Regions from separate parts of the Enterobacter bugandensis genome, predicted to be linked through region 1. Evidence: predicted binding sites of a transcription regulator. Region 1 holds the regulator's gene; the other holds the start of a gene.
What was found. The regulator PhoB, encoded in region 1, activates phosphate uptake and scavenging genes when phosphate is short. The targets are predictions, from matches to a motif close to CTGTCATAAAACTGNCNNAT.
Positions count from the first base shown of each region.

Region 2: kdgR (DNA-binding transcriptional regulator KdgR) is a predicted target of PhoB. The motif match lies at 5,151-5,170, and genes of this name have one in related genera.

Region 1 covers NZ_LT992502.1:1,061,919-1,072,635, forward strand. Annotated here, with positions in the region: gene sbcC (exonuclease subunit SbcC) at 1-901, opposite strand, end outside; gene sbcD (exonuclease subunit SbcD) at 898-2,103, opposite strand; gene phoB (phosphate response regulator transcription factor PhoB) at 2,291-2,980, shown strand; gene phoR (phosphate regulon sensor histidine kinase PhoR) at 3,002-4,297, shown strand; gene brnQ (branched-chain amino acid transporter carrier protein BrnQ) at 4,708-6,027, shown strand; gene proY (proline-specific permease ProY) at 6,109-7,482, shown strand; gene malZ (maltodextrin glucosidase) at 7,624-9,441, shown strand; gene DG357_RS05120 (DUF2339 domain-containing protein) at 9,527-10,717, shown strand, end outside.
Region 2 covers NZ_LT992502.1:2,848,329-2,859,045, forward strand. Annotated here, with positions in the region: gene ftsI (peptidoglycan glycosyltransferase FtsI) at 1-1,160, opposite strand, end outside; gene cspE (transcription antiterminator/RNA stability regulator CspE) at 1,390-1,599, opposite strand; partial or broken gene DG357_RS13860 (DUF2627 domain-containing protein) at 1,613-1,757, opposite strand; gene DG357_RS13865 (MBL fold metallo-hydrolase) at 2,282-3,271, opposite strand; gene DG357_RS13870 (YebO family protein) at 3,295-3,585, opposite strand; gene mgrB (PhoP/PhoQ regulator MgrB) at 3,660-3,803, opposite strand; gene DG357_RS13880 (YobH family protein) at 3,963-4,202, shown strand; gene kdgR (DNA-binding transcriptional regulator KdgR) at 4,268-5,059, opposite strand; gene DG357_RS13890 (MFS transporter) at 5,238-6,611, shown strand; gene htpX (protease HtpX) at 6,662-7,543, opposite strand; gene prc (carboxy terminal-processing peptidase) at 7,737-9,785, opposite strand; gene proQ (RNA chaperone ProQ) at 9,805-10,491, opposite strand; gene DG357_RS13910 (GAF domain-containing protein) at 10,588-10,717, opposite strand, start outside.

The DNA.
Region 1 (10,717 bases):
CCTGCTGATGCTCCCAGAGCGGACGAAGCTGGGCGGCGGGCTGGGCAAGCTGGAGTTTTGCCAGTTCCGGCGCCGCGTTCGCCTGCGCCTGTTGCGCCTGCTGCTGCAGGGCGGCAACGCGCTGCTGCTCCCGCACGAGCTCGTCATGACGCGTAAGCCACTGAAAATCTTTCTGTTGGCTTTGCTGCTGGGCCAGCAGAGTTTTCTCTTCGTCAGTAAGTGCCTGCAAACTTTGCTGCAACTGCTGCTGTTGTTCTTCGCTGAGCAGCACGACACCCGCCGCCTGCGCCTCGCATTTTTCCAGCACGCTGCGGGCGGCTTTGTGTTTCTCAAACACCATCGCGGAAATCTGGCCGTAGATTTCGGTGCCGGTGAGTTCTTCCAGCAGTTCTGCGCGGTCGGCCGGTTTGGCATTGAGGAAGGCGGCAAATTGCCCCTGCGAGAGCAGCATTGAGCGGGTAAAACGGCCGTAGTCCAGCCCGGTGAGCGCCGCGGTTTGCTCCAGTTTATCCGACACCTTATCGGCCAGAATCTTGCCATCCTCGCAGCGGGCCAGCTCCACGCGCGGTGCCTGCAAGTTCCCGTCCGGCTGGTTGCGCGCCCGGTTCTGGCTCCAGAATGCGCGATAGGCAACGCCTTTCACCTCAAACTCCACTTCCGCCAGGCACTCGGCGGTATCGCGCGTCATCAGATCGTTTTGCGCCTGAGAGACCTTATTCAGGCGCGGGGTTTCGTGGTAGAGCGCCAGGCAGATGGCATCGAGCAGGGTGGTTTTACCCGCGCCGGTTGCGCCAGTGATGGCAAACAGGCCGTTGCTGGCAAAAGGCTCCGCAGTGAAGTCAATTTTCCACTCGCCCTTGAGGGAGTTGAGATTTTTCAGGCGCAGGCTCAGAATTTTCATGCGTTTTCTTCCTCGTCATTGAGGGCGTGCAGAGTATGGCTGAACAGCTCGTTGAGCCTGACGCGCTTTGCATCATCGATCTCTTCCTGCGACAGTCGGCGCTCGAACACCTCTTCTACGCGCAATTCGCTAAGCGTTTCGCGCTGGGCACCGAGCAGAATTTTCTCGCGCTGCTCGCGGCTGCGGCGCACCAGCAGCACCTCAACCGGCAACTCTTCGGTCAGCGCCTGAATTTTCCGCTGCATATCGTGCAGGTAGTCATCGGTGGTGATTTCAATATCCAGCCAGACGGGCGGGTTAAGCTCAGCGCCGCGCCACTGCTCAAGCTGGGCGGTGATGGCAGCCAGATCGCCCTTCAGCACCGCCAGCGGCTGGGTGACCGGCACTTCCAGCGTCTCGACGGCGCTGAGTTTGCCCTCATCAAAGCTCACCAGATGCACGGATTTGGCTTTTCCGGTTTCATCGAAGCTGAGCGAAATAGGGGAGCCACAGTAGCGGATATGCTCGCAGCCGCCGATGACCTGGGCGCGGTGAATGTGCCCGAGTGCGATGTAGTCCGCGGGCGGGAAGTTTTGCGCCGGAAAGGCGTCCAGCGTACCGATATAGATCTCGCGGACCGCGTCACTTTTGCTGGCCCCGACGGTAGTGAGGTGCCCGGTGGCAATGACCGGAATGGCCTGTTCACCGCGCAGGGCACAGGCTTCCGCGTGCTGCTGGTGATAATAGTCGGTGATGGCCTGCAATAAATGCTGCTGCTTTTCCGCGCCCGATAGTCCCGCCTGGCTTTGCACGATGTCCCGCGGACGTAAAAAGGGAATCGGACACAGTACCGCGCCCGGCGACCCGTCGCGTTTTTTCAGGATCTGCGGCGCGTGCCCGGCGCTGGCGACCACGGTGGTATTGAGAAACGCCAGGATGTCGCGGGATTCATTGAGCGTGGCGACGGAGTCATGGTTACCGGCGACAATCACCAGATGACAGCCGGTCTGCTGCAGGTTCACCACGAAGCGGTTATACAGTTCACGCGCATAGCTCGGCGGCGAACCGGTATCAAAGATGTCACCCGCCACAATAATGGCATCCACCTCGTGCGCCTGGGCCGTTTCCAGAAGCCAGTTCAGGAACGCTTCATGTTCAGCCGCACGGCTTTTGCTGTAAAAATTTTGACCCAGATGCCAGTCCGAGGTGTGAAGTATGCGCATAGGAGATCCGTGGCGAAAAACGATGCGGGCGATTATAAACTGTCAGGGAAAGGAAAATAACCGCTGTAATAAAACAACAGTTTGCCATTTATAGTGGTACTGTTTTTCATAAATCTGTCATAAATCTGACGCATAATGGCGCCGCATTACAAACTTGTAACTTAAATAAGATAAGACAGGGCAAAGTATGGCGAGACGTATTCTGGTCGTAGAAGATGAAGCTCCAATTCGTGAAATGGTGTGCTTCGTGCTCGAACAAAATGGCTTCCAGCCGGTTGAAGCGGAAGATTATGACAGCGCGGTGAACCAGCTGAATGAACCCTGGCCCGATCTGATTCTGCTTGACTGGATGTTGCCCGGCGGCTCCGGACTGCAGTTTATCAAACATCTGAAGCGTGAAGCGCTGACCCGCGACATCCCGGTGGTGATGCTCACGGCGCGCGGAGAGGAAGAGGATCGCGTGCGCGGTCTGGAGACCGGCGCGGACGATTACATTACCAAGCCTTTCTCCCCGAAAGAGCTGGTTGCCCGCATTAAGGCCGTCATGCGCCGTATTTCCCCGATGGCGGTGGAAGAGGTGATCGAGATGCAGGGCCTCAGCCTTGACCCAACGTCACACCGCGTGATGACCGGCGAAAATCCCCTCGACATGGGGCCTACCGAATTTAAACTCCTGCACTTCTTTATGACCCATCCGGAACGCGTTTACAGCCGCGAGCAGTTGCTGAATAACGTCTGGGGAACTAACGTGTATGTCGAAGACCGGACGGTTGACGTACATATCCGCCGCCTGCGAAAAGCGCTGGAACTGAGCGGCCACGATCGCATGGTACAGACGGTCCGCGGCACGGGTTATCGTTTCTCGACCCGTTTCTGAATAATGACAGGAGTGTGACGCGTGCTGGAACGTCTGTCATGGAAAAGGCTCGTCTTTGAACTGATCTTATGCTGTATTCCGGCCCTTCTTCTGGGGGCCTTACTTGGGCATCTGCCGTGGTTTCTGCTGGCGGCGGTCACCGGGCTGTTAGCCTGGCATTTCTGGAACCTGCTGCGTCTCTCCTGGTGGCTGTGGGTGGACCGCAGTATGACCCCGCCGCCGGGAAGCGGCAGCTGGGAGCCGCTGCTGTACGGCCTGCACCAGATGCAGATGCGTAATAAAAAGCGTCGCCGCGAGCTGGGAAGCCTGATCAAACGCTTTCGCAGCGGCGCAGAGTCGCTGCCGGATGCGGTGATCCTGACGACAGAAGAAGGAACTATTTTCTGGTGTAACGGGCTTGCGCAACAGCTGCTGGGCCTGCGCTGGCCGGACGACAATGGTCAGAACATCCTCAACCTTCTGCGTTATCCCGAGTTCACGCTGTATCTGAAAAAGCGTGATTTCACCCGTCCCCACAATCTGAAGCTGAATAACGGTCGCCATCTGGAAATCCGCGTGATGCCCTACAGCGATCGCCAGTGGCTGATGGTGGCGCGCGACGTCACCCAGATGCACCAGCTGGAAGGGGCGCGTCGTAACTTTTTCGCCAACGTCAGCCACGAACTACGCACCCCGTTGACCGTGCTGCAGGGCTACCTGGAGATGATGCAGGAGCAAACCCTGGAAGGCGCGCCGCGTGAAAAAGCGCTGCATACGATGCGCGAGCAAACGCACCGTATGGAAGGGCTGGTGAAGCAGCTGCTGACGCTGTCAAAGATTGAAGCGGCGCCTTCTCTTGCGCTGAATGACACCATTGATGTGCCAATGATGCTGCGCGTCGTCGAGCGTGAAGCGCAGACGTTAAGCCATAAAAAACATCAGCTGACCTTTGACGTCGACAACACGCTGAAGGTGCTGGGCAGCGAGGATGAACTGCGTAGCGCCATCTCCAACCTGGTGTACAACGCGGTAAACCATACGCCGGAAGGAACGGATATCGTGGTGCGCTGGCAGCATACGCCGGCAGGCGCCGAGTTTAGCGTTGAGGATAACGGGCCGGGGATCGCCCCGGAGCATATTCCGCGCCTGACCGAGCGCTTCTACCGGGTGGATAAAGCGCGATCGCGGCAGACGGGGGGAAGCGGCCTGGGGCTGGCGATTGTGAAACACGCGGTGAATCACCATGAAAGCCGTCTTGATATCCAGAGTACCCTGGGTAAGGGAACCCGCTTTAGTTTCGTTATCCCGGAACGATTAATTGCCAAAAAGAGCGCCTGACGGCAGGCGTGTCATTTTACCTTTCCACGGGTCAGCCATCGCTGGCCCGTTTGCTTTGCAGTCAAGCGAAACGCGTGTGAATTTTATACGGTTGGCTGTTTTTTGTTCGCATGATTAGCCATGGGTTTTTCCTATAATTAGCGCATTGTTCTGGTGCGCGTTTTCATACTGGCATATTGTTCTGGTTTTGCGATCCCTCCTTGCCTTTAAACGTTATAAGCGTTTAAATTGCCCCCCAGATACTGTCAGACCGACTGTATTTGCGTGGTAAATCGAAAAACTATTCTTCTCCACGCCAGGACGGGAGCATTTCCCGCTGAAATTGAGCAAATTTTCGGCTGTATCGTCCCGTCAGGGAAATCGAAAAATCTCAACGTTTTCAACACCACATCCACAGGCAGTAAGGTTTTATGACCCATCACTTAAAATCGCGTGACATTATCGCGCTGGGCTTTATGACATTTGCGCTGTTCGTTGGCGCAGGCAACATCATTTTCCCTCCAATGGTTGGCTTACAGGCGGGTGAACACGTCTGGACCGCCGCGTTTGGTTTCCTGATTACTGCCGTGGGCCTGCCGGTACTGACCGTTATCGCACTGGCGAAAGTCGGTGGCGGCGTGGATAGCCTTAGCACCCCGATTGGCAAAGTGGCTGGCGTTCTGCTGGCTACCGTCTGCTATCTGGCCGTTGGTCCGCTGTTTGCCACTCCGCGTACCGCGACCGTTTCCTTCGAAGTGGGCATCGCCCCGCTGACCGGCGACGGCGCGATGCCGCTGTTCATCTACAGCCTGATTTATTTCGCCATCGTGATTCTGGTTTCCCTCTATCCGGGCAAGCTGCTGGACACGGTAGGTAACTTCCTGGCGCCGCTGAAAATTGTAGCGCTGATCGTGCTGGCCGTGGCGGCCATCATCTGGCCAGCCGGCCCGATTAGCGACGCGATGGATGCCTATAAAAACGCCGCGTTCTCTAACGGCTTTGTGAACGGCTACCTGACGATGGATACGCTGGGCGCGATGGTGTTTGGTATCGTTATCGTTAACGCCGCGCGTTCCCGCGGCGTGACCGAAGCGCGTTTGCTGACCCGTTATACCATCTGGGCTGGCCTGATGGCCGGTGTGGGCCTGACGCTGCTGTATCTGGCGCTGTTCCGCCTGGGCTCTGACAGCGCGATGCTGGTTGATCAGAACGCGAACGGTGCGGCTATCCTGCACGCTTACGTTCAGCACACCTTCGGTGGGGCGGGCAGCATGCTGCTGGCGGCGCTGATCTTCCTGGCGTGTCTGGTAACCGCGGTTGGCCTGACCTGCGCCTGCGCAGAGTTCTTTGCGCAGTATCTGCCGCTCTCTTACCGTACCCTGGTGTTTATCCTCGGTATCTTCTCGATGGCGGTGTCTAACCTCGGTCTGAGCCACCTGATTCAGGTCTCTATTCCGGTGCTGACGGCGATCTATCCGCCGTGCATCGTGCTGGTGGTGCTGAGCTTCACCCGTCCGTGGTGGCATAACTCCTCACGAATTATTGCGCCAGCCATGTTTATCAGCCTGATTTTTGGTATCCTTGACGGGATTAAAGCATCAGCGTTCGCTGAAATTCTGCCAGCCTGGACACAGCGTCTGCCGCTGTCCGAGCAGGGCCTGGCCTGGCTGATGCCTACCGTTGTTGCACTGGTTCTGGCGGTTATCTGGGACCGTGCTGCAGGGCGTCAGGTCACATCGAACGCTCATTAATCAACGGCAACAAACTGTTTAACCACGGGGCTTAAGGCCCCGTGGTTTTTTGTTTTTTTCGTGTTGAATGGCAAGATTTAAATGGAAAGCACTAACAAACTTAAACGTGGATTGAGCACGCGCCACATCCGCTTTATGGCGCTGGGCTCTGCTATCGGCACCGGTCTTTTTTATGGCTCGGCAGATGCCATCAAAATGGCCGGTCCAAGCGTGCTGCTGGCGTACATCATCGGCGGCGTGGCGGCGTATATCATCATGCGCGCCCTCGGCGAAATGTCGGTTCACAACCCGTCTGCCAGCTCCTTCTCCCGCTACGCGCAGGAAAACCTCGGCCCGCTGGCCGGGTTTATCACCGGCTGGACCTACTGCTTCGAAATTTTGATTGTGGCGATTGCCGACGTAACCGCATTCGGCATCTACATGGGCGTCTGGTTCCCGGCGGTGCCGCACTGGATCTGGGTGCTGAGCGTGGTGTTGCTCATTTGCGCCGTCAATCTGATGAGCGTGAAGGTGTTCGGCGAGCTGGAGTTCTGGTTCTCCTTCTTCAAGGTCGCGACCATCATCATCATGATTGTGGCGGGTTTCGGGATCATCATCTGGGGGATTGGCAACGGCGGCCAGCCGACCGGCATCCATAACCTCTGGAGCAATGGCGGCTTCTTCAGCAACGGCTGGCTCGGGATGGTGATGTCGCTACAGATGGTAATGTTCGCCTACGGCGGCATCGAGATTATCGGCATCACCGCCGGGGAAGCGAAAGATCCGGAGAAATCCATTCCGCGCGCCATCAACTCGGTACCGATGCGTATTCTGGTGTTCTACGTGGGTACGCTGTTCGTGATTATGTCCATCTACCCGTGGAACCAGGTAGGCACTAACGGTAGCCCGTTTGTCCTGACCTTCCAGCATATGGGCATTGCCTTTGCTGCCAGCATTTTGAACTTTGTGGTGCTGACCGCGTCGCTTTCGGCCATCAACAGTGACGTCTTTGGCGTGGGCCGCATGCTGCACGGCATGGCGGAGCAGGGCAGCGCGCCGAAGGTGTTCGCCAAAACTTCACGCCGCGGTACGCCGTGGGTGACGGTGGTGGTGATGACCGTAGCGCTGCTGTTCTCGGTTTACCTGAACTACATCATGCCGGAGAACGTCTTCCTGGTGATTGCGTCCCTGGCGACTTTCGCGACCGTGTGGGTGTGGATCATGATCCTGATGTCGCAGATTGCCTTCCGCCGCCGTCTGTCGCCGGATGAGGCGAAAGCGCTGAAGTTTAAGGTGCCGGGCGGGGTGGCGACGACCGTGGTCGGGCTGATCTTCCTGGTGTTTATCATTGGCCTGATTGGCTACCATCCGGATACCCGCATTTCCCTGTACGTGGGCTGTGCGTGGATCGTTCTGCTGCTGATCGGCTGGGTGTTTAAGTGCCGCCGTGACCGTCAATTGGCAGAAGCACAGTAATATTTTTATCCCCCCTCCCTCGCGGGAGAGGGGATTTTTGCCTCCTCCCCCGTCCTCCTCCCCCAATAAATCTCGTCATGGTGAGCTATCCTTAACCACCCTGTGGCAAGGTGACGTCAATTTCATCAGAGGGGATTCGTGATGTTAAACGCCTGGCACCTTCCGGTTGCCCCATTTGTTAAGCAAAACAAAGACAACCTTGTGATTACGCTCTGGCTGGCGGGGGAAAATCAGCCGGAACGCGTGACGCTCCGCGCCGAAATTGATAACGAAGAGACCGGGCTGAAAATGCACAAGCTGCGCAGCCAGCCGCAGCCGGGGATTACGGCGTGGCGGGCGAATATCGATTTGCGCAGCGGGCAGCCGCGCCGTCGCTATAGCTTTAAGCTTTTATGGAACAACCGCCAGCTGTGGTTTACCCCGCAGGGGTTTAGCCGTTTCCCACCGGCCCGGCTGGAGCAGTTTGCCGTCGATTACCCGGATAACGGCCCGCAGTGGGTTAACGATCAGGTCTTTTATCAGATTTTCCCGGACCGCTTTGCGCGCAGCGAAAAACGCACCGCCGGCCAGGACAAGGTCTATTACCATCATGCCGCGGGTCACGACATCATCCTGAAAAAATGGGATGAACCGGTGACGGCGCAGGCGGGCGGCTCGACGTTCTACGGCGGCGATCTCGACGGCATCAGCGAAAAGCTGCCGTACCTGAAAAAACTCGGCGTGACGGCGCTGTATCTTAACCCGGTGTTTAAAGCCCCGAGCGTACACAAATACGATACCGAAGATTATCGCCACGTTGACGCGCAGTTTGGCGGCGACGAGGCGCTGCTGCGCCTGCGTAAGAACACCCAAAAAGAAGGCATGCGCCTCATTCTGGACGGTGTCTTCAACCACAGCGGAGATTCGCACGCGTGGTTTGACCGTCATAACCAGTCGATGGGCGGGGCGTGCCATAACCCGGATTCGCCGCAGCGCGACTGGTACAGCTTTAGCGAGGAGGGCCGCGCGCTGGACTGGCTGGGCTACGCGAGCCTGCCGAAGCTGGACTTCCAGTCGCCGTCACTGGTGAGCGAGATTTACGGCGGGGAAGACAGCATCGTGCGTTACTGGCTGAAGGCGCCGTGGAATATGGACGGCTGGCGTCTGGACGTGGTGCATATGCTCGGTGAAGCGGGCGGGGCGCGAAATAACCTTCAGCACGTGGCCGGGATCGCGCGTTCGACGAAAGCGGCTCAGCCGGAGGCGTTTGTCTTTGGCGAACACTTTGGCGACGCGCGCCAGTGGCTGCAAAACGATGCCGAAGATGCGGCGATGAACTATCGCGGCTTTACCTTCCCGCTGTGGGGATTCCTGGCTAACACCGATATCTCCTACGATCCGAACCATATCGACGCCGAAACCTGCGCCGCGTGGATGGATAACTATCGCGCTGGCCTGTCGCATCAGCAGCAGCTGCGGATGTTTAACCAGCTCGATAGCCACGACACCGCGCGCTTTAAATCCCTGCTCGGCAAGGATGTGGCGCGTCTGCCGCTGGCGGTCACCTGGCTCTTCACCTGGCCGGGCGTACCGTGCATTTACTACGGAGACGAAGTGGGGCTGGACGGCAACAACGATCCGTTCTGCCGCAAAACCTTCCCGTGGGAGGCAGAGAAACAGGATAAGGTGCTGTTCAGCCTGTATCAGCGGCTGGCGAAGCTGCGCAAACAGAGTCTCGCCCTGCGCTACGGCGGCTGTCAGGTGGCGTACGCCCACGATAATGTGGTGGTCTTTGTCCGCGTCTATAATCAGCAGCGCGTACTGGTGGCGATTAACCGGGGCGAGGCCTGCGAAGTAGTGCTGGATGATTCGCCGCTGCTTAAGGTGGCGACGTGGACGAACAAAGAGGGCAAGGCGACGATACAGGATGGCGTGCTCGCGCTGCCTGCGGTATCCGCGACGGTCTGGCTCGGCAGCTAATGCGCTAAAGTTTCCCCTTTTAAGATGGCGCAAATGCAACGATTTGTGTCAATCTTAACGGATCGTTTACGGTGAAGGTGGAAACATGGACGAGCTTTACATCCTTGGCTGTTTATTCCTGGTTTTTGCGCTGCTGGTTGCGCCCGTGCTTGCGGTTATCGGGTTTAATCGAAGCACGGCGGCGCAGCAGGAGATCGCCCGGCTACGCCAGCGCATTGAGGTGCTTGAGCAGCGCGGCGCAGTTCAGGTAGCGCCGGAGACAGAACAGGTGCAAGCGGTCACTCCGGCTGTCGTGACCGCGCCTGTGGCTGAGGACGCGCCCGCGCCTGTCGATCCCTGGCGTCCCGACATTCCCGCAGCCGAGGCAAAACCCGCTCCGGCCCCTGCGCCTGCGGCTAAACAGCCATCTGCCTTTGGCGGCATTGTGACGTCGCTGACGCGCTGGTTTATGCAGGGTAATCCCCTGGCGAAGCTTGGCATTCTGCTGCTCTTCCTCGGCCTCTCTTTCCTGCTGCGCTATACCGTTGAACACTCCCTATTCCCGCTTGAGCTACGCCTGGTGGCGACGGCGCTGTTTGCCATCGTGCTGCTGGCGGTTGGGTGGCGGCTGCGGCACAAGCAGCCGATCTACGCGCTTATCTTACAGGGCGGGGCGACGGGCATTCTCTACCTGACGGTCTTTGGCGCCTTCCGGCTCTGGCAGATGCTGCCGATGACGCTGGCCTTTGCGCTACTGGTGGTGATTTGCGCCGCGAGCGTTGGGCTGGCCGTGCTGCAGAAAGCGCTGAGCCTTGCCATGCTGGCGAGCCTCGGCGGGTATCTTGCGCCGCTGCTGCTATCTACCGGGGGCGGCAGCTTTGTGGCGCTGTTTTCCTTCTATCTCCTGCTTTCCATCGGCATTCTCGCCATCAGCATCTGGCAGCACTGGCGCGAGCTCAACCTGCTCGGGCTGCTCTTTACCTTTGGCGTGGGCGGCCTGTGGGGGCTAAGTGAGTACCAGCCTGAAGACTATTGGATCTGCCAGCTGTTCCTGATTGCCAATACGCTGATATTCGGCGTGCTGAGCGTGGCGCTGTCGCTGCGGGCGCAGGAAAAAGGAAAGCAGATTATTGACGGCGTGCTGCTGTTTGCCCCGCCGCTGATAGGCTTTGGGATGCAGTACGGTATGACCCGGCACTGGGAATATGGTCCGGCCCTGAGCGCTTTGGGATACGGCGCATTTTATCTTGCCCTCGCTTTCCTTGCGCTGCGCCGCTATCCGTCCATCGGGCGACCG
Region 2 (10,717 bases), 1.8 Mb from region 1:
GCGCTTTCGCCCGTTAACCCCAGCCCCGTGTTGGTGCCAAACCCAAAGTTTCGATAGGTATCAATAAGATGCTGGACAGGCATCGCCAGCGAGAGCCGGGATACGCCGGTGTCGCTCGATTTTTGCAGGATCCCGGTCATGGTCAGCTCAGGATAATAACCCACGTCGCGGATACGATGCCCGTCAAGGGTATACGGGTGGGTATCAATGACACTGTCCGGCTGGACCAGCCCCTGCTGCAGAGCCGTCATCAACACCAGCGGCTTAACGGTCGAACCGGGCTCGAACGTATCGCTGATTGCCCGGTTGCGAAAATCGTTTATCGTCGCGCCTTCACGGTTATTGGGATTGAAATCCGGATAGCTCGCCATGGCGAGTATTTCCCCGGTGGGGATATTAATGAGCACCGACGCCCCTGACTCGGCCTTATTCCAGGCGACGGCATTGTCCAGCGCGTCTTCGGTAATGGTTTGCAGCCGCTCGTCAATACTCAACTGGATGTTATGTGCCGGCGTGGGCGCCACTTCCGTCAGGTTTTCAACCACGCGCCCGTAGCGATCCTCCCGGACCTGTCGGACACCCGCTTTACCGGTCAGCTGAGTGTTAAAGCTTTTCTCCACCCCTTCAATGCCCTGCCCGTCAATATTGGTGAAGCCAATCAGGTTCGCCGCCACGTGGCCTGCCGGGTAAAAGCGGCGGGATTCATCGCGCAAATTAATGCCGGGTAAATTGAGCTTATCAATCCACTTCGCCTGAGCAGGATCGACCTGACGCGCCAGGTAGATGAAGCGTCCCTGGGGGTTGGCGTTAATTCGTGATGAAAGGGTGCTCAACGAGAGGTGCAGCGCGCTCGCCAGCGCCTGCCAGCGTTCATCAAACCCAACGCCACCTTTTGCCAGCACCGTTTTAGGATCGGCCCATACGGCCCTGACGGGCACGCTGACCGCCAGAGGACGTCCTTCACGATCCATAATCATCCCACGCGGCGCATCAATCGCCAGCTGACGGAGGGATCGCATATCTTCTTGCTTCACCAGATTGTCAGGTTTGATGATTTGTAGCCAGGCAACGCGGCCAAGTAAAAAGGCCAGACTGCAGAAAATAGCGAAACAGAGCAGCGCAAAACGCGCCGGCGTGAAATTGCCAGCGGTTAATATCATTTTTTTCTTCACCTGAACCCCAGAGCTGTTAAACAACGCTCTGATTTAACGAGAAAAGATGCGCTTAGGGAGGCGAAACTGTGATACTAACCTCGCAGCTTTGCAACAAGTTGCTAACAAGACCGTAGATAGTAATATTTTGAAAGATAGGGAATAAAAAAGCCCCGCATGATGCGAGGCTTTATGTCTGAGAGTGAAGCGCTATGCGCCCCAGTCAGCAGCGGTTCGATCAGATAGCAGTTACGTTAACTGCAGCTGGGCCTTTCTGGCCGTCCTGAATTTCGAACTCAACGTTCTGGCCTTCGGCCAGAGTTTTGAAGCCGTTACCCTGGATTGCAGAGAAGTGTACGAACACGTCTTTGCTGCCATCAGCAGGAGTAATGAAACCAAAACCTTTAGACTCGTTGAACCACTTAACTTGACCTTTAATCTTTGCCATTTTGCAAAATTCCTTAGAGTGTTTTCTTAGCCCGCAGGCATTAACTGAGATAAAACTGAGACATTACTGCATGAGGCACTAATATAAGGTTCGGCAGAGAAGCGGTATTCAACGACAACGTGTTTACTCAGGACTTCTTTACTGAAAATGCCACACATAAACAGAACTGTACCTCGTTTGACCCAAAACGTGTTATCACACACTATGTTTAATATGGCAAGCCATTTTTAAACATGTCTCGATCCGCCGCACAAATTCGAACTCTGTCTGTAAGGAATTGCACAATTATGCGCTTCTCAAACAGACGGCTATACTCCCTTACACAGACTCAACGCTGCTTGCACAACCGCTGTAATCTAAGACTTTTTTAACATAGCTCAATCATTACAATGCGTCCAGCAGTCGGGAAAAGAAATCTTTGGCGTTGATTGAGTTAGAACAAATTGTGAAAACTTATGCTTAAATCATTGTAACGTGACCGTATTGTTTCAGCCAAAAACGATGTTAATAATCCGCACCCTTCTGTATTAAAATCCATCAGGTAATTAGCAGTGTTATGCACCAAAATAATGAAATTTTTATGACTCTGCATCAAAACAAGGCAAGCAAAACGTTTCGATAAAATTAAAATTTTCCTGACGACGAATACATACACAATATACGCAACAATTCATCGCTTCGTTTATAAGGGTAAATACTCGCCAACTTTCAGTATCCTGAAAGTACTATTAACTGGTGCTACATTATCCAGCGCGTCAGTTAATTCTTTTATGGGGTCATCCAGCGCTTCATCCGCCAGCTCAAACACGCCCCAGTGAACAGGGAACGCCAGCGGGCAACCTAACTGTTGCCACAGCGCAACGGCAGACTGGGGATCCATATGGTGTACGGCCATAAACCATCGTGGAGCATAGGCTCCAACGGGCAATGCTGCAGCATCAATTTTCCCCAAACGTTCCGGTATCATCAGCAGCTCAGGCGAATAGCCGGTATCGCCACTAAACCAGAACCGGTGATGCCGCCCTTCAAAGACCCAGCCGCACCACAATGAGCGATTGCGGTTCCAGAGCGTGCGCATACTCCAGTGCTGCGCCGGTACGGCGGATAATGTTATCCCCTGCCAGGTAAAACTCTGCCACCAGTCGAGCTCAACCACCTGTTTTGCGCCCCGGCGGCGAAACCAGCCGCCCAGGCCTAAAGGAACAAACACACTGACGTCGGGAAAGCGTTTGAGAATGTGGCGAACAGTGAGTTCATCAAGATGATCGTAATGGTTATGCGAGATAACGACCGCGTCAAGCTGGTGCAGTTGATCGACAGAGAGTGCCGGAGGCGTTCTACGCTGCGGCCCTAAGAAAGGAAGTGGAGAAGCGCGCCTTGAAAAAACGGGATCGGTAAGAAGGATATTGCCGTCCAGCTGCAGCAGTATGCTCGCATGTCCGAGCCACCACGCCCCATCCTGCTGCGGCTGCTGAAGATCGGCCGGTTGCCACCACCGCCGGATAAAATCATCGTAGCCGAACGCGGGCGGCTTCGGTAAGCCAGCTGCTTTGCGTTCTTTGCGCCAGCGGTCAAGGTCGCCAGGCTGGTGTCCTGCAGAAGTAGTATTACGAAAACCGTTTGGGGTGTGATGTTTCAGGGAGGGGTCATACCAGGGATTTTTCCAGACCACTGCCACCTCCCGGAATAATACGATTAACGCTCAGCCACCAGGCGGATAAAATCGTCTTGATCGTTGTTCTCGTCAGCGACCGCTTCTTTTTGTGCTTCTTTCTCTTCCGGCTCGTTAGCCTCGCACAGACGACGCAACAGTGCATTCTGCCGTTTTTGCTGCTCAAGCAGCGCTTCCAGCAGTTCGATCTGCTCATTGGTACGTGAACTGGCACGGTTTACGAAAAACCAAATGACCAGCCCCACCAGCAGAACAACCAAAGAGATCGTCAGGGATGCCATATTTAGCAGCCCTGAATTCAGTAACTCACCCATTTCACCACCTCAATAAAAACGTCTATTTTACCACTGGCGCGAAGGAAGGAAATCACCTGAAGAAAAAATGCGTGCTACCACGGAATAAACTTATTGATTGCGCAAACGCCGCTAAAAAACTGTACATCCTGATCGCACATCACGTTGATAGTCTGCGTCCACAACACCACGCACGCTATCAGCACGATAATCAGAATCACCCAGCGTATTTTTTTCACTCCACACTCCGTTTACAGACCTGATATGACCAGGTTATCACGGTTATCTTAAACAAGGACTAACTGTAGCGCCATCAGGCTCTTTTCAGAATCCTGCACTTGTTTCATTACGTAAACCGGTTAGGCTAGCATCATGATAACAATGATAAAGAGGTAATAATGCGCTTAATTATTCGTACAATTGTTGCACTGGCGATACTCTGGATTGGCCTTCTTTTAACGGGTTATGGCGTGCTGGTGGGAAGCACCGAAAACGCCGCAGGGTTAGGCATTCAATGTAAGTATTTAACAGCACAGGGAGTCAGCACGGCGCAGTATCTCCATTCTGATAGCGGGATCATTGGGTTAACCAACTGCCCGGTACTGCGTAAGACCTCCGTCGTGATTGATAATGGCTGAGTCACAGCGTTAACGACGAATAAAAAACGCCGCAAAGATGCGGCGTTTTTTTATGCTAACCGGGGTTAGAACGGATAGTCGTGGTAACCCATCTGTTCAGAAATCTTACGCGCGGCGGTATGCAGAATAGCCACGTACTCGTGCAGGCGCTCTTCCGAGAAGCGAAGCGTTGGGAAAGAGATGCTCAACCCCGCGATCACGACGCCAAAACGGTCAAACACCGGAACGCCAATACAGCGCAGTCCTTCTTCCTGCTCTTCGTTATCTTCGCCGTACCCTTGCTCACGCACCTTGTCGAGCACCGTTAATAACTCATCGGTGTTAGTAATGGTGCGTTCTGTGCTGCGTTTGTACTCCACGCCATCGAGGATCTGTTTAACTTCTTCACGATCGCGCCACGCCAGCAGAACCTTACCGATTGCCGTGCTGTAAAGCGGGTTGCGGCGACCAATGCGCGAATACATACGCAGGTTATACATGGAGTCTATTTTATGGATGTAAACAATACTGTCTTCATCCAGCGCGCCCAGGTGGATAGTCTCTTTGGTCAGGCGGGAGATCTCGCGCATCTGAATATCCGCGCTACGGATCAGATCCACATTTTGCAAGGCCCGGGCACCCAGTTCAAACAGTTTCAGCGTCAGAGAATATTTTTCAGATTCGCCTTCCTGAGCAACGTAACCCAGTGATTTCATGGTTTGCAAAAAGCGGTAAACGGTGCTTTTCGACATCATCACGCGCTGTGACAACTCTGTGATACCAATTTCACGCTCTTCCCCGAGCGCCTGTAAGATGCCAAACACCTTCAGCACGGAAGAAACTGAATCTGGCTGTTTATCCAAATCCGCAATTGCCATTTACCACCTCATAGAGAGTGTTTTATAAAAATCAGAACCGGTTTTTATTATAAATTCCCGTCATGTTACCTGCAATCAATCCGCGTTTACTTCGTTACAAATCTGCGACATAAAACGGTGTTAACGATGCTAAAATAGTTACCCTGAGAATAATTTCACTCTGAGCTATTTATCCCCAATGGAAAAGAACCTTTCCGATGGCCTGCCTTTGCCCCAGCGGTATGGCGCTATCGCTACGATTATTATTGGTATCTCAATGGCCGTTCTTGACGGCGCGATTGCGAACGTTGCCCTTCCCACCATTGCCACCGATCTGCATGCTTCCCCGGCCAGTTCGATATGGATTGTTAACGCCTATCAGATTGCGATTGTGGTTTCCCTGCTCTCTTTTTCTTTTCTGGGCGATATGTTCGGCTACCGTCGGGTATATCAGTGCGGGCTGGTGGTATTTACCTTTACATCACTGCTGTGCGCCCTTTCGGACTCCCTGCATACGCTGACGCTGGCGCGCATCGCGCAAGGTTTTGGCGGCGCGGCGCTGATGAGCGTCAATACGGCGCTAATCCGCTTAATCTATCCGCACCGCCATCTGGGCCGCGGCATGGGGATAAATTCGTTTATTGTCGCGGTCTCTTCTGCCGCCGGGCCAACGATTGCAGCGGCCATTCTTTCTGTCGCCTCGTGGCAGTGGCTGTTCGCCATAAACGTGCCGCTGGGTATCGTGGCCATCTTCTTTGCCCTGCGATTTCTCCCCGCTAACGGCCCGAAAAGCACCATGCCGCGCTTTGACGTAGCAAGCGCGGTGATGAATGCGCTCACCTTTGGTCTGCTGATTACCGCCCTGAGCGGTTTTGCGCAGGGTCAATCCCTGATGCTAACCACCGTGGAGCTTGTTGCCCTGCTGGTGACGGGCTTCTTCTTTGTTCGCCGCCAGCTTTCCCTGCCGGTGCCCTTACTGCCGATCGATCTGCTGCGTATTCCCCTCTTTTCGCTTTCCATCTGCACCTCCGTCTGCTCATTCTGCGCCCAGATGCTGGCTCTGGTTTCTCTGCCCTTCTTCCTGCAAAGCGTGATAGGACGTTCCGAAGTGGAGACCGGGCTGCTGTTAACCCCCTGGCCGCTGGCGACGATGGTGATGGCCCCCCTGGCAGGTTATTTAATAGAACGTGTACATGCCGGTTTGTTGGGCGCGGTGGGGCTGGCCGTGATGGCAACAGGTCTTTTCGCGCTGGCGCTGCTTCCATCATCGCCAGGGGATCTGGACATCATCTGGCGCATGATTCTGTGCGGAGCCGGGTTTGGCCTGTTTCAGTCCCCCAACAACCACACCATTATTACCTCTGCGCCGCGCCACCGCAGCGGAGGGGCCAGCGGCATGTTGGGGACCGCGCGTCTGCTGGGGCAAAGCACCGGTGCGGCGCTGGTTGCCCTGATGTTTAACCTTGCCGGGCAAAACGGCAACCACGTTGCGCTTCTCACCGCAGGCGCCCTTGCCACCCTTGCAGCCATCGTCAGCGGGTTGCGCGTGACCCAATCCGGCGTTCAGGCATAAAAAAAGCCGGGCGGAGTCTTCTCCTGCCCGGCTTATTTAAGCACTTAGCGTTACTTCAGGTATTCCCCACTGCGCAGCGCTTCAATACGTTTATCCAGCGGCGGGTGAGACATAAACAGCTCGCTCAGCGACTTTGATTTGCCGTTGATGCAGAAGGCCATCATGCTGTTCGCTTCCTGCGGCTCATAGCTGGTTTTCAGACGCTGCAGGGCGGCAATCATCTTCTCACGCCCTACCAGCTTCGCTGAACCGGCATCCGCATTGAACTCACGGTGACGGGAGAACCACATGGTGATAATGCTCGCCAGAATACCGAACACCAGTTCCAGCACCATCGATACGGCGAAGTAGATCAGCGGATTACCGTTGCTCTCTTCACCTTCATCACGGTTGCCGCCCATGAAGCCAGCCGCAATCTGCGCCAGGATACGGGAGATGAAGATAACGAAGGTGTTCACCACGCCCTGAATCAGGGTCATGGTCACCATGTCACCGTTGGCGATATGGCTGATTTCGTGCGCGATAACCGCTTCGGCTTCGTCACGGCTCATGTTCTGCAACAACCCGGTGCTCACGGCAACCAGCGACGCATCACGACGGGCACCCGTAGCAAACGCGTTAATATCCGGGGCATGGTAAATAGCAACCTGCGGCATCGCAATGCCTGCCTGCTTAGACTGCTGTGCCACCGTATTCATCAGCCACTGTTCCATGTCGTTACGCGGCTGTTCAATCACTTCACCGCCTACGGATTTCAGCGCCATCCACTTTGACATCAGCAGGGAAATGAAAGAGCCACCAAAACCAAACAGCAGCGCCATAATCAACAGACCCTGAACGCTGCTCGACTGAATTCCCGTCAGGCTTAGCACTAGCCCGAAAACCACCATCACCGCCAGGTTGGTGAGCAGGAAGAGCGCGATTCGCATCATAATTTTCTTTTAACCTCAGTTTAACAAAACGCACTATGCGATTACCCACATCGTATGGGTATTACGGCTATTTTCAAGCATCCGGTGGGCGTAAGTCACCAGAAAGACACAACTTTACACAATTGGAAATCAGCCTGACGGAAGGATGCAGAACAAAAAGAAACAGGCACAATTTCTTGTGCCTGTTGGGAGATTATTTTGCCGGAGCGGGCTGTACGGCAGGCTTCTCTTTTTCCAGATTCGCCAGGTCGAGCGCGATATGCACCGTCTCGTCCAGGTACGGATCCGGCTCCTGGTAATCTTTTGGCAGATCGTCCAGTTTCTTGAGCAGAGGCTTACCTTCTCGCTTGAAGCGATCGTTGATACGCGCCAGACGCGTTGCGTCGTCCTCGTTGTTCTCTTTTTCACGCTGAGCGTAGTTCAGAGAAACAATATTCCGCTTATCTTTCAGGGCATTGAAACGCGCAATGTCCTTCATGATGTACTGGAATTCCGGGTCTTTCGCGATGCGTTCATTATGCGCTTTCAGCAGCTCAGGGCCAAACTGCGTCATATCACCTGCCTTCACGAATGTCGCAGCATTGATGCTGTCCCACGGCAACGCGTTATCTTCAAACTTCTCGCCGGTTTCGGTCTCTTCCGTGCCGGTCGGCATCATGATATCCGGCGTTACGCCTTTACGCTGCGTACTGCCGCCGTTAACGCGGTAGAACTTCTGAATGGTGTACTGAACGGAGCCCAGCGCAGGCCATTCCGGACGCAGCATCTGATCGTAAATACGGTTCAGCGAGCGATACTGCTGAACAGTACCTTTGCCGAAGGTGGGCTCACCCACGATTAGCGCGCGGCCATAGTCCTGCATTGCAGCGGCAAAGATTTCAGATGCGGACGCGCTGAAGCGGTCAACCAGGACCACCAGCGGGCCTTTGTAATAGACCACACCGTCGTTATCAGCATCTTCACGAACTTTACCGTTGTTATCACGCACCTGTACAACCGGGCCAGACGGGATAAACAAGCCTGAGAGCGACACCGCTTCGGTCAGCGCACCGCCACCGTTCGTGCGCAGGTCGATAATGACGCTGCTCACGTTCTGCTTCTCAAGTTTCTGCAGCTGAACTTTTACATCGTCTGTCAGCCCCACGTAGAAGCCAGGGATATCCAGGACACCCACCTTCTCTTTACCCACGGTTTTCACCGACATTTTCACCGCGCGGTCTTCCAGACGGATACGCTCGCGGGTCAGGGTCACGATACGGGTTTTGGTGCCTTTACCGGCAGGCAGAATCTCCAGACGAACTTTGCTGCCTTTCGGACCTTTGATCAGCGCAACCACATCGTCCAGACGCCAGCCAATGACATCAACCATGCTCTGACCGGTTTGTCCTACCCCCACAATGCGATCGCCTACGCTTATCGCTTTGCTTTTGGATGCCGGGCCGCCCGCGACCATGGAGTTGATCACCGTGTAGTCATCATCCATTTGCAGTACCGCGCCAATACCTTCCAGAGACAGGCTCATCTCAGTATTGAACTGTTCGGTATTGCGTGGAGAGAGATAGTTGGTGTGCGGATCGATTTCGTGCGCAAAGGCGGTCATCGCCAGTGAGAAAACATCTTCACTGTTGGTCTGCGCCAGACGGCGAATGGCAAATTTGTAACGACGCGTCAGCGTGTCGCGGATCTCTTTTTCATCTTTGCCGGTCAGCTTGAGGCTTAGCTCGTCGTATTTGACCTTTCCATCCCACAGCGCGTTCAGCTCGGCTTCGTCTTTCGGCCAGGGCGCTTTGCTGCGATCGAGATTAAAGGTGTCGTTGCCGGTGAAGTCCATTGGACGTTCCAGCACTTTCAGCGCGTACTGATAGCGTTCAAAGCGGCGCTTCTGCGACAGGTTGTAGAGATCGTAGAACAGATCCAGCTTGCCTGACCGCAGCTCATCACCCACCTCGGATTTGCGCTTAGCGAACTGCTCGACATCGCTGGCGAGCAAAACGTTATGGCTGTAATCCAGCAAGTTCAGATAGCGGTCAAAGATTTTGGCCGAAAAGGCCTGATCGAGATCGAACTGACGATAGTGCGAGCGGGTAAAGCGAGAGGTTACACGCTCGCTTACCGTCGCGTGCTGCGTCTCTTCCTTGAGTACCGGAATTTGATCAACACGCGTGATATCGTCCACTGCGAAAGCGTGACCTGTTATGGCAAACAGGCCCGCCAGCGCGGTGAGCTTAAAAAAAGTGTTCATGCCAGGCTTGGCCTCCGTTTCAGAACAACAAGTGTTCTGCGCGTACAATCATTGACATACCAGAAGTCAGCTGTACACGAACGCCATCTTTGGTGATTTCCAGTACTGTGGCGTCCATTGCGTTGTTGCCCGCTTTTACCTTCAGAGCCTGACCCACGCTCAGGGCGTTAATGTCAGAAACCGGAGTATGGCGCTGCTCTTCACGAGGCGCACGAGGGGCTTTCGCTGCTGGTTTGTCTGCACGCGGTTTGCGATCGTTATTGTCGTGACGACGAGGCGCAGGACGTGGTTTACGCTCACGACGAGGCGCTTCTTCCTGGCCGTTTGCCGCTGCGGCTTCGCGTTTTTTCGCCTGCTGTTCTGCACGTTGTGCCTGAACGCGTGCTTTGGCTTCTTCCAGCTGCTTGCGCGCGTGTTCTACGTGCTGCTCGTCCAGCTCGCCGCAAGGGTTGCCGTCGAGATCCACGCGGGTCGCGCCCGGTTTGATACCGTACAGGTAACGCCAGCTCGAAGTATAAAGACGTAAGGCAGAACGCAGCTGAGTTTTGCTGAGGTTCATTTCCCCTTCAACACGCGCTACCAGATCCTGAAAAATACCGACTTTCAGGGGACGTGCTTCACCTTCCGCGCTGAAGCACTGCGGGAAACGCTCGGCCAGAAATGCGATAACTTCTTTACTGCTATTCAACTTAGGTTGATTTTCCATGAAATTTCCTGATTACAACGGACGTTGCCAACAAGCGCAGGCATGAACAGGCGTCATTATAATGACGCTATCAGTAAATGCTACGTTATCCGTTGATTATCCTGCGACGCTCGCAAAGAATTTTTGATAATCGGTTGCAGCGAGGACGTTTTCCAGATTCGCCACCAGCTCGCGCAGCCCCTGTTCGTCCTCGGTTGTAAAGCGACTGAAGACCGTACTGTCGATA